DNA from 4 places in the Nonomuraea marmarensis genome. Region 4 is predicted to be linked to each of the others. Evidence: riboswitches for the same ligand, from Rfam matches in the RefSeq annotation. Region 4 holds a riboswitch; each other region holds the start of a gene.
The links. A riboswitch is a leader RNA that binds a small molecule or an ion and turns the genes downstream of it on or off. The one in region 4 is predicted to bind thiamine pyrophosphate.
Positions count from the first base shown of each region.

Region 1 (4,550 bases), on a different contig from region 4:
GCTCCCTCCGATCGCGCCGGAGGCGGCAGAGGCCGGAGCGCCGATCAGGCCGGCGGCCACGACTGCGGCCAGTCCCGCTGCGGTGGTGGTGATGTGTGACATGATCATGATAATGAGGCGGGCCCTGTTCGTCGGTATCGCGTAGCCCTGAGCCCGTTCCCCCGTAAGTGGGCGTTGCGTGCATTGGCCTCCATCATGGAAGAGCACCCTCGCGCTTGGCATTGGCGCTGCGCGCACCGCAGTTATCCATGCACGCAGACACCTGCCACGCGGGAGTGCGCCAACAGGTCCGCCGCCTCCGGCAGGCCTGCTCTGGCCTCCGAGGAACAACGCGACCGGGGCGGGTCGTTGGGGTCTGCGTCGTTCACGGCCTGAGCAGGTTGCCTCGAAGCCGGCTGATCAGTTCCTTGTCGATACCGAGTCGCTCGGTGGCGTAGGCGTGGATGGAGCCGTAGGTCGCGGTCATGTCGGCAAGGGACAGGCGCATGATGTCCGCCGGGGCTCGTCCGTAGGCGGGCCAGCGCAGTTCGCGGCCGGGATTGGCGGCTCGCCAGTCGGCGAGCAGGCGGTCGGTGGCCAGTTCGGTGAGCGCGAAGTCCTCGACGATGTCGTCTTCGGCCACACCCAGCAGGGACAGTACGAGGGCGGCCACCAGACCGGTCCGATCCTTGCCGGACTTGCAGTGGAACACCAGAGGCCCGGTGCCCGCGGCGATGACCTCGAGCGCCTGACGGAGCTCGTTCACGCCGTCCAAGGCCACCTCGGCATACCGGTCGGCCAGGTAGCGCCACGGGTCCACGTCCGGGTCGATCTCCGCCTGGTCGTACGGCCGGTGCTCGATGCTGAAGTTGAAGTAGGCCAATCCCCGCTGTGCGGGCACGCGGCCCTGGGCCTCGATCTCCCAGGGGTAGCGAAGGTCGATCACAGTGCGGATCCCCAGCTCCTGGAACCGGGCCCAGTCCAGACCTTCGAGCCTGGCCAGCGAGTCCGAGCGGAACAGCCGCCCCCACCGCACCTCACGGCCGTCCGCGGCCTGGTAGCCGCCGAGATCGCGGAAGTTGTACAGCCGCTCGAACGCGATATGTCTCTCCACGGCGATCACCCTACGGCCCTCCGCCGCCAATGGAACGAGTCAGGCTCGCCGGGTGGGTCCGCACCGCATGCCGGCCGCCGAAGTGGACGTCTCCCCGGATCTCGTACGGCGGCTCCTTGGCCGCCCAGCACCCTGACCTCGCGCACTTGCCGGTCGAAGCGATGGCGAACGGGTGGGACGAACGGGTGGGACAACGTCATGTGCCGGATCGGCGACACGCTGGTGGCCCGGCAGCCTATCGGGCGGCCTGCGCGTACGCACCGGACGACCATCGCCGTCAGGAAAGCCAGCGGGCGGTCGGCCAGGACTCGCGGTGCCAGGCGCTGTCCCAGAACATCCACTCGTACGCGGCCGCCCGGCAGTACGCCTCCCCCATGGCCTCCCGAGTCGCCGGGTCGGTGGTCGTGGCGAGCCGGTCCGTGATGGACTTGGCCTGTTCGACCGAGGCCGCGAAGGCGGGGTCGGAGTAGGTGGAGATCCACTTCTGGTACGGGTGCTCGGGGCCGGCCTTCTGAAGCAGGGCCGTACCGACGTCCTGGTAGATCCAGAAGCACGGCAGCACCGCTGCGGCGAGCACCGGATAGGGCGCGGTGAGTGCCGTGGCCTGCAGGAACGACGCGTACGCCAGGCACGTCGGCGAGGTCGCGATGCCCGCCGCGTCCTCGGCGCCGAGGCCGAACTCCTCGATGTATCCCGCGTGCAGCATGCGTTCCGCGGCCAGGGCGGTGTGGGCGCTCTGGGCGTAGAAGGCCGCGTCCGCGGGGTCGGCCGCGCGGGTCGACGCGGTGGCCAGGGCCTTGGAGAACGCCTCCAGGTAGCGGCCGTCCTGGACGATGTAGAAGGCGAACCGGTCGCGTTCGAGGGTGCCGTCGCCGAGGGCGGTGTTGAACGGGTGGTCGTGGATCGCGCCCATCAGATCGGCGGTGCGCTGCCACATGTCGTCGCAGAACGTACCTTGCGCGCCCGCGTCGCCGTTCGGGGCGATTGCCGCTATGGACGAGGTCAACGTTGACGTCCCTTCGCTAGTCCGAACTAGATCAGGTTCGACGGGTTTGATCTCAGCCCGGATCTCCGGGCACCCCGCGTCGCCGCCCAACATAACAGAACACCGCGCGTGCTCAGCCGTCCGGCTGGAGGGGCGCCTCGAAGTGGGCCAGCCAGGCCGCCAGCAGTGATTCGAGTTGGGCGGCCTGCTCCGGGTCCAGCTCGTCGACGAGGCGGCGTTCGTTGCGCATGTGCTCGGTGAACGCCCGGTCGATCAGGTCCTTGCCCGCGTCGGTGAGCGCCACCACCCGGCCGCGCCCGTCACGCTCGCTCACCCGGCGGGTGACCAGCCCGTCGCGTTCGAGCCGGTCGATGCGCTTGGTCATCGCGCCCGTGGTGACCATGGTGAACGCGGCGAGCTCCCCGGGCGCGTGCTCGTACGGCTCCCCGGCCCGCCGCAGAGCGGCCAGGACGTCGAACTCGCCCTCCTTGAGCCCGTACCGCCGGTAGACGACGCACAACTGCTCGGTGAGATGCCCGGCGAGGCGGTGCAGCCGCCCGATCACCCCCTGCGGGGTGACGTCCACGTCCGGGCGCTCGCGAGCCCATTGCCGCTGGATGCGGGCGATGTGATCCAGGGGTTCGCTCATGACTCTCCAATATAGCTTCCAAGGAAGATATTATAGCTTCCATGAAAGCTACTGCGGGTTGGGCCTTGGTCACTGCGATCGCGCCCGTGGCCTGGGGGACGAACTACTACGTCACCCACCAGTTCCTCCCCTCCGGCTACCCCCTGTACGGGGCCGCCATCAGGGCGCTGCCCGCCGGGCTGCTGCTGCTCCTCCTCAGCAGGAAGCGCCCCCATGGCACGTGGTGGTGGAAGTCTCTCGTCCTCGGGATCCTCAACATGAGCGCCTTCTTCGCGCTCGTCTACCTGGCCGCGCAACTGCTCCCGACGACCGTCGCCTCGACGATCATGGCGACCTCGCCCGTCGTGATGATGCTGCTGGCCTGGTCGTTACTCGCCGAGCGGCCGCGGGTCACGTACCTGGCCGGAGCCGCCGTCGGCATCGCGGGCGTGTGCCTGATGCTCCTCACCGGCACGACCGCCGTCGACGGCCGCGGCGTGCTCGCCTCCGTCGCGGCCATGCTGATGTCGTCACTCGGGTACGTGCTGGCCAAAAGGTGGAGCCACGAGGTCGACGTACTGTCATCGACGTCGTGGCAGCTCATCGCCGGCGGCCTCGTCCTGATGCCGTTCGCCATCGCTCTGGAAGGCCCGCCACCGACCCTGACGACCCCCGCGATCGCGGGTTTCACCTACGTCACCGTCGTCGCCACGGCCATCGCCTTCGCCTCTTGGTTCGCGGGGCTGCGGCACCTGCCGGCCGGCACGGTGGGCCTGCTCGGACTGCTCAACCCGGTGACCGGGGTCCTGCTCGGGACGACGATCGCGGCGGAAGCGCTCACCGCGCAGCAACTCGGCGGGATCGCGCTGGCCCTGCTCGGCATCTTCCTCGGCCAGCCCGCCGCCACCCGCCTCGCCACGACCGCCCGCACCCGAGCCGACCGCCTCCTCGAACGGAAAGGCGCCGCCTAACAAAGACGGTGTTGCCCTGGATTGCGACCGCATTTGACGTAGTCGCGAGCCTGATCTTTCATAAATTCGAGGCCTGTGATGGAGACTTCTGACAAGATGCGAATGGCCCGCTGACGTGGCCGTCTACTAATGTCCGAAAGGGTCAAGATGGTTCTTATGAGAGCCCACAGGCGAACCGAAATGATGAACAACCTGGCCGCCGCGATCAAGGAGTTGAACCTCCCCGACGGTCCCGCGGTTCGCCAGGTAGTCGTCGAGCCGTACGAGGATTCGGCGGGAGAAGACATCCTCAGGGCGCTGGTCGTCACGGACTCGCCGGAAGGCGAAACCTGGTCTGTCGCGTACTTTCACGGACTCCACACGGGGGCGAATCGGCTCGCGGTCGAACAAGGCCTCGATGACTACGTGCATGTGAGGCTGTTCACCGCAAGCTACTGGGCCTCTCGCGACCGGCCCGAAGACACGAGCGCCGGCAATGAGTCGATGGACTCCGATCAGCAGGAGAGGCCGTGAGACGAGACTTCAATGCCGACGACTACCTCCATCTCGCCAGCGCTCTGACGGGCGAAGCATGGGGCCGCCGCACCGTTTTTCTGCGCCGCGCGATCTCGACCGCATACTACGCGCTCTTTTATGAGCTGGTTCAGCATGGCGCACGTCGAGCGGCCCGAACGGGGCCGCTCGAACATCAGCAGGTCATCGGCCGCTGGTACGCCCACGGCAATTTCCGGAAAGCGGCCAGATGGGTCGATGACCTCGTCGCTCGGCGCACTCTTCCTGGCCCGGTCAGCCTGCTGTTCGTGGACTCCACCACGGGAACGGTCCCGGCGGACCTCGAGGAACTGGCCAAGACCTTCAGCGAACTTCAAGTGC
Region 1 is NZ_JBICRM010000002.1:444,411-448,960, forward strand. Features, by position in the region: gene ACFLIM_RS05060 (hypothetical protein) at 1-102, opposite strand, end outside; gene ACFLIM_RS05065 (tyrosine-protein phosphatase) at 365-1,093, opposite strand; gene tenA (thiaminase II) at 1,371-2,099, opposite strand; TPP riboswitch at 2,091-2,186, opposite strand; gene ACFLIM_RS05075 (MarR family winged helix-turn-helix transcriptional regulator) at 2,212-2,727, opposite strand; gene ACFLIM_RS05080 (EamA family transporter) at 2,769-3,677, shown strand; gene ACFLIM_RS05085 (hypothetical protein) at 3,858-4,190, shown strand; gene ACFLIM_RS05090 (hypothetical protein) at 4,187-4,550, shown strand, end outside.
Region 1: linked by a shared signal. The riboswitch ahead of tenA (thiaminase II) and the one ahead of ACFLIM_RS35290 (purine-cytosine permease family protein) in region 4 are both predicted to bind thiamine pyrophosphate.

Region 2 (4,550 bases), on a different contig from region 4:
AACGTCTCGATCGGGTCCGGCAGCAGCGTGCGCTCGTCGGCGATGACCTCCAGCTTGACCCAGCCGGTGCCCAGCGCCTCCCTGGCCAGCCGCGCCGTCAGCACGGCCTCGCCCGCGGTGAAGCAGCCCGCCGTGTTCGGGAGCACCTTGATGTCCCGCTCGCGCAGCACGTCCAGTACGGAGCCGCGCGAGCCGGGGTCGAGCCGCCGCATGGCCACCGTGGTCAACTCGGTCCCGGACGCGGCCAGCGCCTGGTCGAGCACCTCCAGCGAGGGCGCGCCACCGGTCCCCATGATGAGCCGGGAGGAGAACTTCTCCCCGGCGATGATCAGATCATCCACCTTGCACCGCCGTCAGAACCTCCACGCGGTCGCTGTCGCCGAGCACCGTCGTCTCCCACGAGCTCCGCGCGACCACCTCGTCGTTCACGGCCACGGCCACTCCGGTGGTGGCCGAGGTCAAAGTCCGTACGGCCTGCGCCACGGTAAGCCCGTCGGCCACCTCGTGCGCGGCCCCGTTGATCATCACAATCATGAAGTTTCCCGAAATCTCCCCGGCGAGCACAACGCCGCCAGCTCACCCTCTTCGCCCAGCACGCCATCTCCCACCAGCCCGCCTGCTCCGCCCGGCACGCCCGCCGGAATGCCTGCCACTGCGCTTGCCACGAGGGCCGCCGTGAGCGGAGCCAGCAGCACGCCGCCCCGGTAATGCCCGGTGGCCAGTGTGAGCCCCGGCGTCCCGCTGGGGCCGATGAGCGGCAGGTTGTCCGGCGTCCCAGGCCGCAGCCCCGCCACCACGTCGGCGACCTCCAGCTCGGTCACCCCCGGCACCAGCTCCCTGGCGTCGCGCAGCAGCTCGTAGAGCCCGCCCGCCGTCACCCTGGTGTCGAACCCCATCTCCTCCTGAGTGGCCCCGACCACCAGCTCGCCGTCGCCCCGGGGCACGAGGTAGACGGACGCGCCGTGCACGGTGCCCCGCACACACCGGGTGAGCAGCGGCCGCGCGGAACGCAACCGCATGATCTGCCCCTTCACCGGCCGGACGGGCACGTCGGCCAGCTCGGCACTCCAGACCCCGGCCGCCAGGATCACCTGATCGGCTCGCATCTCCGACGGCACGTCACCGGCGGCCCGGGCGTCGCGGTCTCCGGATGGCGCCAGGCGTACCCCGACGACCCGGCCGCCGTCGCGCAGGAGCTCGGTCGCGCGCGCCCGCACCAGCGGCACGCCCAGCCGGTCCAGGGCCGCGAGCAGCGCGGCCGTCACGCGGCGCGGGTCCACCCAGGCGTCGCCGGGCGCCAGCAGCCCACCGCGCACGGAGGGGGCCAGCATGGGCTCCAGGCGGCGGCATTCGCGCCCGGTCAGCCGTTCGACCGGCAGCGCCAGCTTGTCCATGAACGCCGCCAGCTCGTCCAGCGCCGCGAGATCGTCGGCCCCGAACGCCACGTCGAGCGTCCCCTCCGCCCGCAGATCCAGCCCCGCCCGGGCCGCTTCGCCGATGCCGAACCCTTCACCGAGAACGTCGTCGGCCCCGAACCCGGCGTCGGCCGCCAGCTCGGCGGCGAAGGAGGGCCAGCGGCGCAACGAGGCCACCCCCAGCCGCAGCAGCGGCGCCTCCGTATAGGTGACCTCGCTGACCGGAGCCAGCATTCCCGCGGCCGCGTGCGAGGCCCCCGAGGCCGGGGCCGGGTCCACCAGAGTGACCGGCCGCCCGTCGCGAGCCAGCCGCCAGGCGATCGACAGCCCGACGACCCCGCCACCCACGATCACGTCCACATGCGCTCCCTTCGCCGGCATGATCCGGATCAGGTGTCTTGCGGTCGAAGGCCCGGTGAAGCCTTCCTCTCAGCCCGGTAACGGCCGGACTCCCGCGCGTCTTACGACCCCAGCCTACGGCCTCGGTGCCACATCCAGACACCGCCCCCGTTATGGTCATGAACGTGAACCATGTCGTGGTGGTAGGAGCGGGACTGGCCGGACTGCGCACGGTGGAGGCGCTGCGCGGACGAGGATTCAGCGGCAGGATCACGCTGATGGGCCAGGAGCGCCACCACCCCTACGATCGCCCGCCCCTGTCCAAGGCCGTGCTGCTCGGCGACGCCGACACCAGCTACATCGACACCGACCTGGACGCGCTCGAGGTCGACTTCTGGCCCGGCGTCAGCGCCAAGGCCCTGCGCCGCGGCGTCGTGGAGACGACCGAGGGCGAGCTCGGCTACGACGGCCTGGTCATCGCCACCGGAGCCGAGCCGATCACACTGCCCGGCGACGGCCCCCAGCACGTGCTGCGGACCATCGACGACGCCCACGAGCTCAGAGCCATGCTGGTCCCGGGCGTCCGCGTCGCGATCATCGGCGCCGGATGGATCGGGGCGGAGGTGGCCACCGCCGCCCGCCGCGCCGGGTGCGTGGTGACGGTGATCGAGGCGGGTCCCACGCCGCTCGCCACCGCGCTCGGCACCGAGCTCGGCGCCCAAACCCAGCGCTGGTACGACGGCATCGACCTGCGGCTCGACACCATGGTCGACTCCGTGGACGAGGGCGGCGTGCGGCTGGTGGGGGGTGAGTTCGTCGAGGCGCACGTGGTGGTCACCGGCATCGGCGTGCGCCCGGCCGTCGAATGGCTCACCGGCGCCGACATCGACCTCCACAACGGCGTTGTCACCGACGAGCACCTGCGCGCCTCGCTGCCGAACACGGTCGCCGTCGGAGACTGCGCCGCCTGGTGGTCGCGCCGCTGGCAGACCAGGCTCAGGGTCGAACACTGGGACACCGCACTCAACGCCCCCGAGGTCGCCGCCGCCAGCCTGCTGGGGGAGGACGTCGCGTACGATCCCGTTCCGTACTTCTGGTCGGAGCAGTTCGGGCACATGGTGCAATACGCCGGTCACCATCCGGCGGGCGAGCGCCTCATCCACCGCGGCGATCCCGAGGGCAAGTGGTCGGCCGTCTGGCTCACGGCCGACGACGCCCTCGCCGCGGTGCTCGCCGTGGACCGGCCGCGCGACCTCGTACAGGGGCGTAGGATCATCGACGCAGGCCATCGTCTCGACGCGGAACGCCTGGTAGATCCAGAAGTCTCCCTACGGGATTGTGTTGTTTGAGCAAGGACGGCATGTGGTAGTTGTGGTTTCGTGACGCTTTCTGTTGCACAGATCGACCGGGAGACCGACCAGCTCGTAGACGAGTGGCTCACTCTCCCCGAAGTGGCCTCGCGCCTGGACCTTTCAATAGGGCGGGCCAAGCAACTCCTCAAGGATCACAAGCTCCTCGGCGTGCGCCGGGGGAGCGGCGGGCCTCAGGTGCCCGCGGTGTTCCTGGATGGAAAGGACGTGATGAAGGGCCTGCCCGGCACGCTGACCGTGTTGCTGGATGCCGGCTACGACGATGTCGAGTCGCTGCGCTGGCTCTTCACCCCCGACGAGTCCCTGCCGGGGTCGCCCATCCAGGCGATCAAGGCCGGCCGTCATACCGAGGTCAAGCGGCGTGCCCAAGCCCTCGCTTTCTGAGGCCCGCCTCTATCTCTGCACCGGCGGCCGCCGCGACCGCGGCGACCTGGCAGAGTTCCTCGATTCGGTGCTGGCCGCCGGCGTGGACATCGTCCAGCTGCGCGAGAAGGGCCTGGAGGCGCGCGAAGAGCTCGCGCTCCTCGAGGTCTTCCGCGACGCCTGCGACCGGCACGGCAAGCTGCTGGCCGTCAACGACCGGGCGGATCTCGCCTACGCCGCCCGGCCCGACGTGCTCCACCTGGGGCAGGACGACCTTCCTGTGACGGTCGCGCGAGAGATACTCGGCGACGACATCGTCATCGGACGGTCCACCCACTCCGCCGCCGAGGCTTCCGCCGCGGCCGTGGAGGAGGGCGTCGACTACTTCTGCTGCGGCCCCATCTGGCCCACGCCCACCAAGCCCGGCCGCCCCGCTCCCGGCCCGCCGCTGCTCAGGCACGCGGCGTCGCTGGGCGTCGCGCGGCCGTGGTTCGGGATCGGCGGCATCTCCCTCGACAACCTCGACGAGGTCATGTCGTACGGGGTGAGCCGGGTGGTGGTGGTACGCGCGATCACCGACGCGGACGACCCGGGGGCGGCCGCGGCGGAGTTCGCCAAGCGCCTGTCACCGCACTGACACACGGAGGCACCCGCCCACACACGTGGGTGCCTCCACGGCGGTCCGCCGAAATGTGAGTCGAGCATGCCCGCAAAGCCGATCAGCGCTGCCCGGCACACGCGTCGGCCGGTGGGCCTGCACACGACGCGCGACCGCCCGGCCGGCCTCGGACGCGGTGCGCGACGCCCGGTCGGCCCCTGCAACTGCCCGCAGCGGCGTGCGTCCGGGGCGGGCGGGACGCAGCGGGGTGTCGTGGGTCCGGGCCGGTCAGGTTTTGCGGGAGGTGGCGGCGATGGCCAGTTCGGTCAGGGCGGCGCGGGCCTCCGGCGTGACAGGCGCCTCGTCGAGGGCGGCCAGCGCATCGCCCAGGTAGTCGCCGATCAAGTCCTCACACTCCTGGAGCGCGCCCGTGTCGTCGATGATCCGCCGCAGCGTCTCCACCCC
Region 2 is NZ_JBICRM010000001.1:238,004-242,553, forward strand. Features, by position in the region: gene ACFLIM_RS01220 (thiazole synthase) at 1-341, opposite strand, end outside; gene thiS (sulfur carrier protein ThiS) at 334-534, opposite strand; gene ACFLIM_RS01230 (FAD-dependent oxidoreductase) at 531-1,796, opposite strand; TPP riboswitch at 1,765-1,881, opposite strand; gene ACFLIM_RS01235 (NAD(P)/FAD-dependent oxidoreductase) at 1,934-3,103, shown strand; gene ACFLIM_RS01240 (Rv2175c family DNA-binding protein) at 3,134-3,508, shown strand; gene thiE (thiamine phosphate synthase) at 3,486-4,124, shown strand; gene ACFLIM_RS01250 (polyprenyl synthetase family protein) at 4,374-4,550, opposite strand, start outside.
Region 2: linked by a shared signal. The riboswitch ahead of ACFLIM_RS01230 (FAD-dependent oxidoreductase) and the one ahead of ACFLIM_RS35290 (purine-cytosine permease family protein) in region 4 are both predicted to bind thiamine pyrophosphate.

Region 3 (4,550 bases), on a different contig from region 4:
TGGTCATCGCCACGTTCTACAACTTCTGCCCGGCTCTCGTACGCCGGTCGCTCCGGGATGCCTGGGCCGCCGTCACCCCGGAACAGATCCTCGATGCCCGCTACCAAGCCGCCGCGGAAGCCCTGAACAGAGCGGCCATCCACGAGCTCCCCGAGCTGAACCAGACCCTGACCCTGGCTCGCCGCGCCGCCGAGTCCGCCTGCGAACACCCCCAGGGCCGCCCCCTCTTCGCCGCCCACGCCACCCTCCCCTGGCCGGATGACCCGCTCCTGCAGCTCTGGCACGCCCAAACCCTCCTCCGCGAATTCCGCGGCGACGGCCACGTCGCCACGCTCCTCGCGGAGGGCGTGACCGGCCTCGAAGCCCTGATCCTGCACGCCGCCACCGGCACGGTACCCACCCCCTTCCTCAAAATCAGCCGCGCCTGGCCGGAGGAGGAGTGGGTGGCCGCGGAAGACGGCCTACGCGACCGCGACCTCGTGGCCGGCGACACCCTCACCACGGAAGGCAAGGCCCTCCGCCAGCACATCGAGGACCGCACGGACATTCTGGCCATGCCGGCGTACGAGGCGCTGGGCGAGGAGGGCTGCGAGCGCCTGGCCGAGCTGGCCCGTCCCTTCGGCCGCCGTGTCGTCGACGCGGGCCTGCTCAATATCAGCTAAACCTGCCCGGTGATCAGGGCGACCGCCTCGACCTCCACGAGCTGGTCGGGATAGCCGAGCACGGCGACCCCGAGCAGCGTGCTGGGCACGTCATGGTCACCCATGTACTCGCGATAGACCCGCCAGGCCGCGACCAGGTCGGCCTGGCGGGACGAGGCGACGTACACGGTGGTCTTGGCCACGTCGGTCAGCGTGGCGCCGGCGCTCTCCAGCGCCGTGACCAGGTTGCGCATCACCTGGTGGGTCTGACCGGCGATGTCGCCCACCGCGACGGTCTTGCCGCCGGCGTCGAGTGGACAGGCACCCGCGGCCCAGATGGCGCGCACCGGCACGTCGGCGACGGCCGCGTACGCGTACTCGACCGTCTGCGCCAGCTCGGGACTACGGATCAATCGCACACCAGCCACATTATTTCCTAGTTCACGGCGTCGGGATCGGGCAGGTAGATCGAGGCGCCCCGCCTGGTGAACTCCTCGGCCTTCTCCGCCAGGCCCGCCTCCAGCGCCTCCTCCTCGGCCAGCCCGTGCTCGGCAGCGTACCGGCGCACGTCGTGGCTGATCCGCATCGAGCAGAACTTGGGCCCGCACATCGAGCAGAAGTGCGCCGTCTTGGCGGGCGCGGCGGGCATGGTCTCGTCGTGGAAGGCGCGGGCCGTGTCGGGGTCGAGCGCCAGGTCGAACTGGTCCTCCCAGCGGAACTCGAACCGCGCGTTCGACAGCGCGTCGTCCCACGCCTGCGCCCCCGGGTGCCCCTTGGCGAGGTCCGCCGCGTGCGCCGCGATCTTGTACGTGATCACGCCCGTCTTGACGTCGTCCTTGTCCGGCAGGCCGAGGTGCTCCTTGGGGGTGACGTAGCAGAGCATGGCCGTGCCGTACCAGCCGATCATGGCGGCCCCGATGCCCGAGGTGATGTGGTCGTACCCGGGCGCGACGTCCGTCACGAGCGGGCCGAGCGTGTAGAACGGCGCGTCGTCGCAGAGCTCGCGCTGCAGGTCGACGTTCTCCTTGATCTTGTGCATGGGCACGTGGCCCGGCCCTTCGATCATCACCTGGACATCATGATGGCGGGCGATCCGGGTGAGCTCCCCGAGCGTGCGCAGCTCGGCGAACTGCGCCTCGTCGTTGGCGTCCGCGATCGACCCGGGACGCAGCCCGTCGCCGAGCGAGAACGACACGTCGTAACGGGCCAGGAGCTCGCACATCTCGTCGAAGTGCTCGTACAGGAAGCTCTCGCGGTGGTGCGCCAGGCACCACGCGGCCATGATCGAGCCGCCGCGCGAGACGATCCCGGTCTTGCGGCGGGCCGTCAGCGGCACGTACGCCAGCCGCACCCCCGCGTGCACGGTCACGTAGTCGACGCCCTGCTCGCACTGCTCGACCAGGGTGTCGCGGTAGACCTCCCACGACAGGGCCTCGGGGCGCCCCTTCACCTTCTCCAGCGCCTGGTAGATGGGTACGGTCCCGACCGGCACCGGCGAGTTGCGGATGATCCACTCGCGGGTCTCGTGGATGTCCTGGCCCGTGGACAGGTCCATGATCGTGTCGGCGCCCCACCTGGTGGCCCAGGCCATCTTCTCGACCTCCTCCTCGATGGAGGACGTCACGGCGGAGTTGCCGATGTTGGCGTTGATCTTCACGAGGAAGTTCCGGCCGATGATCATGGGTTCGGACTCGGGGTGGTTGACGTTCGCGGGGATGATGGCCCGGCCGGCCGCGACCTCCTGCCGGACGAACTCGGGGGTGACGCCCTCGCGCACCGCCACGAACTCCATCTCCTTGGTGACCAGCCCTTTCCTCGCGCAGGCGACCTGCGTCACCGGCTCCCCCGCCGCCCGGCGCTCGCCGGCCCACCGCTCGCGCAGGCGCGGCAGCCCCCGCCTGACGTCCGTCTCGACAGAGGGGTCGGTATACGGGCCCGAGGTGTCGTACAGCGTCACCGCCGAGCCGTCGGAGAGCCGCACCTGACGCATCGGCACGCGCAGGTCACCGGTGTAAATCTTGGAAAAACGCGCGCTGTTCATCGCGCAAACTCCCTTCGCCGGCATTACCCGGAGCAGGTTCTGGCGGTCGGCGGCTGTCAGCCGTCCTCTCAGCCCGGTCCGCACCGGGCTCCCGCGTTGGTCGGCGGTGATCGTACCCACCCCGAACCCCGCCCGAAACATGGCATTATTCCCAAAATGGACGATCCCACGGCTCGGACCACCGCCGGCTACGACCGCATCGCCCCCGTCTTCGCCACCCGCTCGGAAACCCCCGACGCCGCTTTCCTGGCCTTCCGCCAACGCTTCGCCACCGCGCTGCCCACCGGAGGGCGGGTAGCCGACCTGGGGCGGCGCTGAGACCGAGCCGACGCTACGCGCCTGGCGCGCGGCCCTGCAGCCGGGAGGCGTGCTGGCGGCGCGGCGCGAGGTTTGACGATCGCCCTGAGCGGTACTCTCCCATCAGGGGAAACATGAAAAAGATCGCCGCTGTCGCAGGACTCGTGGTGGTGGCCGCGTTCGGTACGCCCGCCGCCTCAGGAGACGGTATCGAGCAGCACGAAGTGAGCCAGGAGCAGTACGACACCCTGATCGCCCAGTGTCGCTACTCCGACACGGGGAAGTCGCGATGCCGCGCGGCGGTCAAGGAGCTGTACTACATCGGTAAACCCAGCCACACGCTCGACTGCCGGACATACACGGGTGTCACCGTGTGCGGCCCGCTCAAGTTGAGCAGGTCCGAACGCCAGTGCAAGCAGACGTCCGTAGAGCAGGGAATCTCGTTCCGCCGCGCCGAGGTGGAGTGCTACGTGTACGCCTGAGGAGCTGAGATCTTGATCATCGCTGGGGCGGACGGCTCGCGTACCGGCCTGGAAGCCGTCGGCTGGGCCGCCACGGAGGCAGCGCTGCGCAAGGCGCCGCTGACCGTGGCGCACGCCGTACCCAAATGGGTGTGCGAGGAGTCCGGCGGCCGCTACGCCGAGGTGGGCCGGTGGCTGCGCGAGAGCGCCAACACGGTGCTCGTCTCGGCCAGGGACCGGGCGCTGCGCGAGCGGCCCGGAATCATCGTGGAGACCGTCCTGCTCCCTGGCGACCCCCGTTCGGCCCTGGTCAAGGCCTCCGAGGGGGCTGAGCTGCTGGTCGTCGGCAGTCGCGGGATCGGCGGTGTACGCGGGCTGCTGGTCGGGTCCGTCGCCTACGGGGTCGCCGCGCACGCCCGTACGAACGTCGTTCTGATCCACGAGCGGCCCTCGTCGCCGCGCGGGGAGGTGGTGGTCGGGGTCGACGGCTCGCCGGGGTCCATGCGGGCGCTCGACTTCGCCTTCGACGAGGCGGAGTCACGAGGTACGAAGTTGCGTGCCGTACAGGCGTGGGCCTGGCCGCAACCGAGCGGCTTCGAGCCGGCCGACGGCAACGGCGAGCGGGACGCGTTGCGGGTGTTGAAGGAGCTGCTGGCCGGGCACCGGGAGCGGCATCCCGGGGTGGACGTGGTGGCGGAGATCGTCCACGGACATCCCGTCGAGGTGCTGAGGGAGGCGGCGGCGGGGGCGGATCTGCTGGTCGTGGGCTCGCGCGGGCACGGCCAGCTGGCCGGGATGCTCATGGGCTCGATCAGCCAGGCCATGCTCCACCACGCGCCCTGCCCGCTCGCGGTGATCCGCGGGCACTCCCAGGCGACCTGAGCGCGGCGTCTCCGCTCTCCTGAAAGTTACATGCCGATCCCGGCATCCGCGCAGGTCGCCGATCCGGGCGTTACGGCCTGCCTTCCCGCGACGGTCGGGCGCTCCTACGATCTGCGCAGACTACGACGGGAGAGCAGACGATGCGCAGGATCAGCGCCCTGCTGGCGGCGATGCTGGCACTGACCGCGGCGGTGATGTTCGCGACGACCACGCAGGCCAGCGCCGCCG
Region 3 is NZ_JBICRM010000003.1:119,274-123,823, reverse strand. Features, by position in the region: gene ACFLIM_RS05990 (SCO6745 family protein) at 1-662, shown strand, start outside; gene ACFLIM_RS05985 (RidA family protein) at 659-1,069, opposite strand; gene thiC (phosphomethylpyrimidine synthase ThiC) at 1,078-2,682, opposite strand; TPP riboswitch at 2,675-2,787, opposite strand; gene ACFLIM_RS05975 (hypothetical protein) at 2,839-3,000, shown strand; gene ACFLIM_RS05970 (hypothetical protein) at 3,114-3,461, shown strand; gene ACFLIM_RS05965 (universal stress protein) at 3,474-4,322, shown strand; gene ACFLIM_RS05960 (cellulose binding domain-containing protein) at 4,463-4,550, shown strand, end outside.
Region 3: linked by a shared signal. The riboswitch ahead of thiC (phosphomethylpyrimidine synthase ThiC) and the one ahead of ACFLIM_RS35290 (purine-cytosine permease family protein) in region 4 are both predicted to bind thiamine pyrophosphate.

Region 4 (4,550 bases):
GTGGACCTGACGCTGGCCACGTCCTTCGCGCGTACGGTGCTGCAGAAGACGATGGCGGTCGCCTACGGCACCACCACGACGCTCGAGGAGATCGGCGAGAGCATCGGCAGGCCGCGCGCGCTGCGGGCGATCGGCAACGCGCTGGCCTCCAACCCCATCTGCGTGATCGTGCCGAGCCACCGGGTGGTGCGCGAGGACGGCACGCTGGGCGACTACCCGGGCGGCACGGCCGCCAAGCAGCACCTGCTCAACGTCGAAAGTCGCGCCTCCGCCAGCCGATGAGCAGCGTCACCAGCGCCGCCACCAGGGCGGCGCCGAGCGCGCCGTTCATCCACGGCTGCCGGGTGAACCCGATCGCCTCGCGGACCGTGACCCAGAAGCCGTCCCACGCCTCGACGGTGATCGTGGACGTGGTCAGCCAGTAGGCGACGAAGCCGAGCGCCCACGGCACCAGCATCGACCAGCGGGCGGGCGCGTTCTCGCCGGTGTCCCAGCGGTAGGAGCCGCCGAGCACGAAGTAGTCCACGGCGAGCACCGCGAACATCGGCACGAACACCGCCCCGATCACCGTGAGGAACGCGCCGTACGAGGTGACGTCCACGACCAGGGCGATCGCGACGGTGAGCACGCCGATCGCGCCGGAGATGACCCGCCGGTCCACCCGCGGCATCAGGTTCTGCAGCGAGACCGTGGTGGAGTAGACGTTGGCGAAGGACTGGTCGGTCTCGCGCAGCACCAGGATGCCGAAGAACAACGCGCCCACCGGCACCGCCACGAACGGGTTGAACACCACCGTGCTGTCGGCGAGCACCGCGTCCGCCCCGGCGATGGCCACCGCGTACACGCCCAGCCCCAGGCAGGCCACCTGCGCCAGCGTGTAGCCGCCGACCACGCCGGTGAACGCGGCCCTGCTCGACCTGGAGTGCCGGGCGAAGTCGGCGGCCATCGGCACCCACGACACCGAAATCGCGATCACGTAGTCCACGGCCGGTGCGAACGCGGTCCACGACCCGCCGGTGTGCACCGGAGCCTCGGTCAGGAAGAACCAGGTGAACCAGACTAACGACACGATCACCCCGATGGTGACGTACCGGCGTAGCAGCCGGATCGCGCCGAGCGGCCAGATCGTGAGCGCGGTGGTCAGCACCCCCGCCGCGATCACCCACACCTGGTACGGCACGCCGCCGAAGATCGCGGTGGCGGCCTTGGCGATCACCCAGAGCTCGAAGGCCCCCCAGCCGAGCATCTGCACGATGTTCAGCGCCGAGGGAACGTAGGAGATCCTGGCCCCGAACAGCCCGCGCAGCAGCACCATCGCCGGCTGCCCGGTCCGCGTGCCGGGGATGGCGGACAGGCCCACCATGGCCGTGCCGATCAGGCTGCCGACCACGGCCGCCAGGAGCGCGGCGGCCAGGCTGAGCGGGGCGTTGCCGAGGGGGTCGAGCAGGAACAGCGCCCCTGAGAAGCCCAGGAGGCTGACGCCGAGGTTCGCCCAGAGCGCACCCTGGTCGAGCACGCCGAGCGTCTTCGGCGGTCGTCCTTCGAGAGTCAGCGGAACTTCGTCGACGACGTGCGTCATCGCACACTCCCTACGCCGGCATTACCCGGACAGGTTCAGGCGGTCGGCAGCGGATCAGATAGCTGCCCTCTCAGCCCGGCACCCCGAGCTCCCGCGACGATCTGCAGTTAGCGCCCTCATCATGCCTTAATGACGGCAAAACCGCCATAGAGGGCGAGTTTTCAGGCTACGAACGGCTGCTGCCCGGTCTCGCTGACCATCGGGCGGCGCGCGAACTCCCACGACTGCATGCCGCCCCCGACGTTGACCGCGTCGCGACCGAGCTGGTTGAGCCAGGCCGCGACCTGCAGGGACCGGCCGCCCACCCGGCACACGACGTAGACCGTCCGGTCGCTCGGGACCTCGTCGACCCGGCCCTGGATCTGGGTCATGGGGATGTGCACAGCCTCCGGCGCGTGGCCGGCCACCCATTCGTCCTGTTCTCGGACGTCGAGCAGGTAGGCGTCGGAGGGAAGGGCACTGGCCTCGATCTCAGGAACGGTCATGACTCCATCATCTCGCGCCGCCGGTCGTACGCGGCACGCGCCGTGGCGATCTCCTCCTGGTGCTTCTCGGTCCAGGTGACCAGGGACTTGATGGTCTGGTGCAGGGTACGGCCGAGCGGCGTCAGCGCGTAGTCCACGCGAGGCGGCACAACGGGGTGGACCGTGCGGCTGACCAGCCCGTCGCGTTCGAGCTGGCGCAGGGTCACGCTCAGCATGCGCTGGCTGACGCCGTCGATCTCGCGGCGGAGCTGGGTGAAGCGCAGGCTCTGGCAGTCGAGCAGGGCGATGACGAGCAGCGACCACTTGTCCGCGATGCGGTCGAGGATCTGGCGGACCTCGCAGTCCTCCCGGACGTCCCACTGCCGTACGTCGTAGTCGTCGTCTTCCATGGTGCCTTCGCAGTAACTGAGTGATCTCAAAGTGCCGTCTTCCATGACATTTCATGTTGGCCCATGATTTGGACGGTTACAAGAGAGAACTGACCTGCCTAGAAGTAACCGGGGGTTTGTCATGCCTATAGTTCCCGCCCGTTCCTGGGGCGTGCTTGCTGTTCTGTGCGGGGCCATCTTCCTGGAGGGCATCGACGTGGCCATGCTGAACGTCGCCCTTCCGTCCATCCGGGCCGACCTGGGGTTGTCCACCGGCATGCTGAGCGGGGTGGTGAGCGCGTACGTGCTGGGTTACGGCGGTTTCATGCTGCTCGGCGGCCGGGCGGCGGACCTGCTGGGCAGGCGGCGGATGTTCCTGCTCTGGCTGGGGGTGTTCCTGGTCTTCTCGGGGCTCGGCGGGTTCGCGGACGAGGGGTGGGTGCTGCTGGTGGCCAGGTTCGTCACGGGGGTGGCCGCCGCGTTCATGACGCCCGCGGGCCTTTCCCTGATCACCACGAACTTCCCCGAGGGCAGGCAGCGCAACAGGGCCCTGCTCATCTACGCGGGCACGGCCGCCGGCGGTTTCGCATTGGGGCTGGTGATCGGCGGGGTGCTGACCACGTTCGGCTGGCGCTGGGTCTTCTTCGCGCCGGTCCTGTTGTCGCTGGCGATCCTGCTCGCCGCCATCCCCCTGCTCAAGGAGCCCGCCGCCGCCCGGCCGGCGGCGCGGGGCTTCGACCTGGCGGGCGCGGCGAGCGTCACGGGCGCGATGATGCTGCTGGTCTACGGAGTGGTACGCCTGGAGCACCCCGCCGACGGCTGGCCCCTGACCGTCGCGGCCTTCGCCGGCGGCCTGGCGCTGCTGGCGGCCTTCGTCGCCATCGAACGCCGCTCCGCGAACCCCCTGGTCCGCCTCGGCCTGCTCAGGTCGGCCCCGCTGGTCCGCTCGAATGTGACGGCCGCCCTGCTCACGGCCTCGTTCTTCGGCTTCCAGTTCCTGGTCACGCTGTACCTGCAGGAGCTGCGCGGCTGGTCCACCATCCAGACCGGCCTGGCGCTGCTCGCGGCCGCCGCCGATGTGGTGCTCGCCCCCACGCTCACCCCGTGGCTGGTCAACCGGTACGGCAACGCCAAGGTCGTGCTCGGCGGCCTGCTGTCGGGTCTGCTGGCGTACGCGCTGTTCCTCGGGGTCGGGCTGGACTGGGCCTACGCGGCCATGTTGCCGTCGATGTTGCTGATCGGCCTGATGTTCGCCTTCGTCTACGGCCCGCTCACGATCGTGGCCACGGACGGCATCGCCGAGCACGAACAGGGCCTGGCCGGCGGCCTCATCAACTCGTCCTTCCAGTTCGGCGCGGCGCTGGGCCTGTCCATCGTGACGGCGGTCAACGTGGCCGCGCTGGGCGACGCGACCACGCCCGAAGCGGGCCTGACCGCCCTGCGCACGGCCCTGGTGGTGCCGGTGACGGCCACGCTGCTGGCCGCGATCATCGCGGCCGTCGGCCTGCGCACCCGCGCGCGGACCGAGGATCGGGTGCCCGCGGCTATTTGAGCTATTTGAGCAGCCTGGACAGGCGGCGGTCGGCCAGCGGCTTGCCGCCTGTCTGGCAGGTGGGGCAGTACTGGAGCGAGGAGTCGGCGAACGAGACCTCCCGGATCGTGTCGCCGCACACGTCACAAGGCTGCCCGGTCCGGTTGTGCACCCGCAGCCCCGACTTCTTCTCCGCCTTGAGGTCCTTGGCCGCCAGCCCGTGCGCCCGCTCGACCGCCTCCCGCAGCGTGGCGACGATGGCCTCGTGCAGGTCGGCGATCTGCGCGTCGGTCAGCGTCGCCGCGATCTTGAACGGGGACATCTTGGCCGCGTGCAGCACCTCGTCCGAATACGCGTTCCCGATGCCCGCGATGATCTTCTGGTCGCGCAGCAGCCCCTTGATCTGGGTACGGTTGCCGCCCACGATGCGCTTGAGCGCGTCCACCGTGAAGGATTCGTCGAGGGGATCGGGGCCGAGGGCGGCGACGCCGGGGACATCGTCCGGATTTTTCGTGACATAGACGGCCAGCCGCTTCTGCGTCCCCGCCTCCGTCAGCTCGAACCCCGGCGCCAGGCCCTCGTCGTCG
Region 4 is NZ_JBICRM010000028.1:63,506-68,055, forward strand. Features, by position in the region: gene ACFLIM_RS35285 (methylated-DNA--[protein]-cysteine S-methyltransferase) at 1-282, shown strand, start outside; gene ACFLIM_RS35290 (purine-cytosine permease family protein) at 248-1,579, opposite strand; TPP riboswitch at 1,570-1,684, opposite strand; gene ACFLIM_RS35295 (rhodanese-like domain-containing protein) at 1,741-2,064, opposite strand; gene ACFLIM_RS35300 (winged helix-turn-helix transcriptional regulator) at 2,061-2,453, opposite strand; gene ACFLIM_RS35305 (MFS transporter) at 2,575-3,984, shown strand; gene ACFLIM_RS35310 (Fpg/Nei family DNA glycosylase) at 3,986-4,550, opposite strand, start outside.